One region of the Bacillus sp. FSL H8-0534 genome, then DNA from elsewhere that is predicted to be linked to it. Evidence: a T-box and tRNA genes for the amino acid it is inferred to sense, from the RefSeq annotation. Region 1 holds a T-box; the other holds one or more tRNA genes.
What was found. The T-box of region 1 lies ahead of MHH71_RS21265 (valine--tRNA ligase). A T-box ahead of a tRNA ligase gene usually reads a tRNA of that ligase, here a tRNA-Val.
Positions count from the first base shown of each region.

Region 1 (2,457 bases):
TGGCTTGTAAGTAATATAGAGTATTTTATTTCACAATTTCAAGCAGCGCAGCAAGGGAATGAGTAACAGCCGTAGTCTCAAGTGTCCTTGAGGCTACGGCTGAAAATGCAAGCGAATCGTTGCTACAACAAAGATGATAAGGATGATGAAATCTAAGAAAGTTGGAAGTAGTAATGTACGAATCCCTTGGAAAATCGTAAGGGGAATTGCAAAATCAGCAAACATCGTTTGTAAATTTCTAACCCATGAAGGGGCCGAAAAATTGTAGGTGCGTCGGTATCGTCGCATAATCATTCCTCCGTATAGAAAGGCTATTGCTGCACATGAACCTTAAAAGATGAAAGGGTAATATTACAGTATGCGGGGTAAGTACCTAAGGTGCTTGTGCTGCATACCTTCATTTTCCGTGTATATATTACAGGGAATTTAGTTAAGCTGATTGGTAATTGTATGTTGTTTTTATCAAAATAGAATTTATTAATTGTAGAAACTTGCTGAAAAATATTTTTATCTTGACGAATATGGTTTCGTTTTTTACACTATTGTATATAATAAATAACAATTATATAAATGCGTTGAAGGGGAAGAGTATAACATTAAACGTCTGCAGAGAGGAGAATTATTAGCTGTGAGATTCTCTAGATAGTCATGTTAGAAGGTAGCTCTGGAGCATCTTTTCTGAACGGAGTCATTCTCATTAGGAAAAGACGGATCTGTCCGTTATCAAATTAAGAGTATAAGCAAATTTTGAATTTGTTTGTAAATAAAGGTGGTACCACGATGTCCCTCGTCCTTTTTGGATGAGGGGCATTTTTTATTTTAAGGAGGGAAAATAATGTCAAATACGGAAAAGAATTTACCGACTAAATATGATCATATGTCCGTTGAAGAAGGCCTTTATAAATGGTGGCTAGACGGCAAATATTTCGAAGCAAAAGGAGATGCGGAAAAACAGCCGTATACAATTGTAATCCCGCCTCCAAACGTAACAGGTAAACTGCACTTAGGGCACGCTTGGGATACGACGCTTCAAGATATTTTGACGCGTACAAAGCGTATGCAAGGTTACGATGTATTATGGCTTCCAGGAATGGACCATGCTGGTATCGCAACACAGGCAAAAGTAGAAGGAAAACTTCGTGAAGAAGGTATTTCACGTTACGATCTTGGCCGTGAGAAATTCCTTGAGAAAGCATGGGAATGGAAAGAAGAATATGCTTCTCACATTCGTCAGCAATGGGGAAAAGTTGGTTTAGGATTAGATTACTCTCGTGAGCGCTTTACATTAGACGAAGGTTTATCTGATGCGGTTAATAAAGTATTCGTTCAATTATACGAAAAAGGTTTAATTTACCGCGGTGAATATATTATTAACTGGGATCCAGCAACACGCACAGCTCTTTCTGATATTGAAGTAATTCATAAAGAGATTCAAGGTGCATTCTACCATATGAACTACCCATTGACAGATGGATCTGGTCACATTCGACTTGCGACAACTCGTCCAGAAACAATGCTTGGCGATACAGCAGTAGCAGTTCATCCAGAAGATGATCGTTACAAGCATTTAATCGGAAAAACAGTTACACTTCCAATCGTAGGCCGTGAAATTCCGATTATTGCTGATGAGTACGTAGAAAAAGATTTCGGAACAGGCGTTGTGAAAATTACACCAGCTCATGATCCGAATGACTTTGAAGTAGGTAACCGACATGACTTACCTCGTATTTTAGTAATGAACGAAGATGGAACGATGAACGAAAAAGCTGGTAAGTATAACGGTATGGATCGTTTCGAATGCCGTAAAGAGTTAGTAAAAGACTTACAAGATGCTGGCGTATTAGTAGAAATCGAGCCTCATATGCATTCAGTAGGACATAGTGAGCGTAGCGGTGCAGTTGTTGAGCCTTACTTATCAACACAATGGTTCGTAAAAATGGGACCACTTGCAGAAAAGGCAGTAGAACTTCAACAAAAAGAAGAAGAAAAAGTAACGTTCGTACCAGAGCGTTTCGAGAACACATACTTACGCTGGATGGAAAACATTCACGACTGGTGTATTTCTCGTCAATTATGGTGGGGACACCGCATTCCAGCTTGGTATCATAAAGAAACTGGTGAAGTATACGTAGGTACGGAAGCACCAGCAGATATTGAAAACTGGAATCAAGATAACGACGTACTTGATACATGGTTTAGCTCAGCGTTATGGCCATTCTCAACACTTGGTTGGCCGAATGAAGATGCAGAAGACTTCAAACGTTACTATTCAACAGATGCTCTAGTAACTGGTTATGATATCATCTTCTTCTGGGTATCTCGTATGATTTTCCAAGGTTTAGAGTTTACAGGAGAGCGCCCATTTAAAGACGTATTAATTCACGGTTTAGTTCGTGATGAGCAAGGACGTAAAATGAGTAAATCTCTTGGTAACGGTATTGATCCAATGGATGTTAT
Region 1 covers NZ_JBBOUC010000001.1:4,183,284-4,185,740, forward strand. The annotation lists gene ysxE (spore coat protein YsxE) at 1-66, shown strand, start outside; gene MHH71_RS21260 (hypothetical protein) at 94-288, opposite strand; T-box leader at 567-798, shown strand; gene MHH71_RS21265 (valine--tRNA ligase) at 836-2,457, shown strand, end outside.

Region 2 (2,457 bases), 1.3 Mb from region 1:
CTCAGGTCGGCTACGCATCGTTGCCTTGGTGAGCCGTTACCTCACCAACTAGCTAATGCGACGCGGGTCCATCCATAAGTGACAGCCGAAGCCGCCTTTGAATTTCGCACCATGCGGTGCAAAATGTTATCCGGTATTAGCCCCGGTTTCCCGGAGTTATCCCAGTCTTATGGGCAGGTTACCCACGTGTTACTCACCCGTCCGCCGCTAACTTCATAAGAGCAAGCTCTTAATCCATTCGCTCGACTTGCATGTATTAGGCACGCCGCCAGCGTTCATCCTGAGCCAGGATCAAACTCTCCAATAAAGTTAGTTTGTCTAGCATCTAAAATAAAAATTGACGTTTCACGTTGTTTGTTTCGTTCAGTTTTCAAAGAACTAAAAGCGGGTGAAGAGAATCGAACTCTCGACCAGAGCTTGGAAGGCTCTTGTTTTACCACTAAACTACACCCGCGTGGTCGGGAAGACAGGATTTGAACCTGCGACCCCCTGGTCCCAAACCAGGTGCTCTACCAAGCTGAGCCACTTCCCGTTATGGCGCGCCCGAGAGGACTCGAACCCCTAACCTTTTGATCCGTAGTCAAACGCTCTATCCAATTGAGCTACGGGCGCTTATTCATGATGTTTTGTCGTTGTTGTATTTCAGCGACTCAATTATCTTATCACACTGCATTTTCAAATGCAAGCACTTTTTTATTTTTCTTTGGTGCGGCCGAGAGGACTTGAACCTCCACGGGGTTTCCCCCACTAGGCCCTCAACCTAGCGCGTCTGCCATTCCGCCACGACCGCATATGCGGGTGAAGGGAGTCGAACCCCCACGCCAAAGGCGCCAGATCCTAAGTCTGGTGCGTCTGCCAATTCCGCCACACCCGCGGAAATAAAAAAGAATGAGCCATGAAGGACTCGAACCTTCGACCCTCTGATTAAAAGTCAGATGCTCTACCAACTGAGCTAATGGCTCGTAAATGGCTGGGCTAGCTGGATTCGAACCAGCGCATGACGGAGTCAAAGTCCGTTGCCTTACCGCTTGGCTATAGCCCATCAAAAAATATAATGTTTTTTGAGACGAAAATCATCATATCACAATAACCAATAAAAAACAACTGCTCAAAGGCAGAAGTTAAAATGGCGGTCCCGACCGGGGTCGAACCGGCGATCTCCTGCGTGACAGGCAGGCATGTTAACCACTACACCACGGGACCATTGGTTGCGGGGACAGGATTTGAACCTGCGACCTTCGGGTTATGAGCCCGACGAGCTACCGAACTGCTCCACCCCGCGACGATACTATTCATATGTTATATATGGTGGAGGATGACGGGATCGAACCGCCGACCCCCTGCTTGTAAGGCAGGTGCTCTCCCAGCTGAGCTAATCCTCCAAAAGTGGTGACCCGTACGGGATTCGAACCCGTGTTACCGCCGTGAAAGGGCGGTGTCTTAACCACTTGACCAACGGGCCAATATGAATGGCAGAGAAGAAGGGATTCGAACCCTCGCACCGCGTTAGCGATCTACTCCCTTAGCAGGGGAGCCCCTTGAGCCACTTGGGTACTTCTCTGTATGGCTCCGCAGGTAGGACTCGAACCTACGACCGATCGGTTAACAGCCGATAGCTCTACCACTGAGCTACTGCGGAATAAGAAAGACAAGTTATATCTTATAAAAGTTCATACTATAAGTCAAGTCGTTTATACAAATTCTTGTACAAACGTGACATGTTTATAATATACTGGATTGATTTTTAACTGTCAAGGTGTTTTTTATCTCTTTCAATCTACCTTTACACTTCCCGCAAACATATCTTTTTGTATTTATTTGACGCCTTCTTCTATATTGAAGAAAACATCTCATACATTCATACATATGAGTTTTAATCACCTTCTCTTCTTCGCTCATTCTCTTACAGAATCTAGGCGCACCAACCTTCTTCATTAACTGACGAAAATCTCGATCTCGATGTTGGTACCCTTTCCCCATAATATGCAAATGATAATGACACAACTCATGCTTAATAACGCCAATCAGTTCTTCTTCTCCATACACTTCATAATAACGATAGTTTAATTCTATATTATGACTTCGCAATAAATACCTCCCACCAGTTGTACGTAGTCGTTTATTGAACATTGCTTTATGTAAAAAAGCCCTACCGAAATATTGCAACGATATTTCTTCTACAAGTCTTTGAACTTCTTTTTCATTCATTTTCATTCCCCCAAAAACTAAAAATAAACTTACACTTTTCCTCTTTCTTATACATATATTAAATAGTACATATACCCATCCTCATTCAAAAGTGCAATTTCTATGAACTACCCTCTTCCTCATCTATCCATAGAACTTCGCTAACCAAACTCTTATAAGCAGTTCCCGAAATTGAGCTTTTTACTTACTTCGAATCTTATCTCAATGTATAGGGGGGCTACTTGTTAGAGCCGGATTAAACAAGGAGGG
Region 2 covers NZ_JBBOUC010000001.1:2,871,033-2,873,489, forward strand. The annotation lists rRNA gene MHH71_RS14560 (16S ribosomal RNA) at 1-307, opposite strand, end outside; tRNA gene MHH71_RS14565 (tRNA-Gly) at 384-454, opposite strand; tRNA gene MHH71_RS14570 (tRNA-Pro) at 456-532, opposite strand; tRNA gene MHH71_RS14575 (tRNA-Arg) at 536-612, opposite strand; tRNA gene MHH71_RS14580 (tRNA-Leu) at 705-790, opposite strand; tRNA gene MHH71_RS14585 (tRNA-Leu) at 794-874, opposite strand; tRNA gene MHH71_RS14590 (tRNA-Lys) at 890-962, opposite strand; tRNA gene MHH71_RS14595 (tRNA-Gln) at 968-1,042, opposite strand; tRNA gene MHH71_RS14600 (tRNA-Asp) at 1,128-1,203, opposite strand; tRNA gene MHH71_RS14605 (tRNA-Met) at 1,206-1,282, opposite strand; tRNA gene MHH71_RS14610 (tRNA-Val) at 1,307-1,382, opposite strand; tRNA gene MHH71_RS14615 (tRNA-Glu) at 1,388-1,462, opposite strand; tRNA gene MHH71_RS14620 (tRNA-Ser) at 1,471-1,561, opposite strand; tRNA gene MHH71_RS14625 (tRNA-Asn) at 1,565-1,639, opposite strand; gene MHH71_RS14630 (SprT family protein) at 1,723-2,208, opposite strand.
Region 2: it has a tRNA-Val gene. The T-box ahead of MHH71_RS21265 (valine--tRNA ligase) is inferred to sense a tRNA for this amino acid. The anticodon was not compared.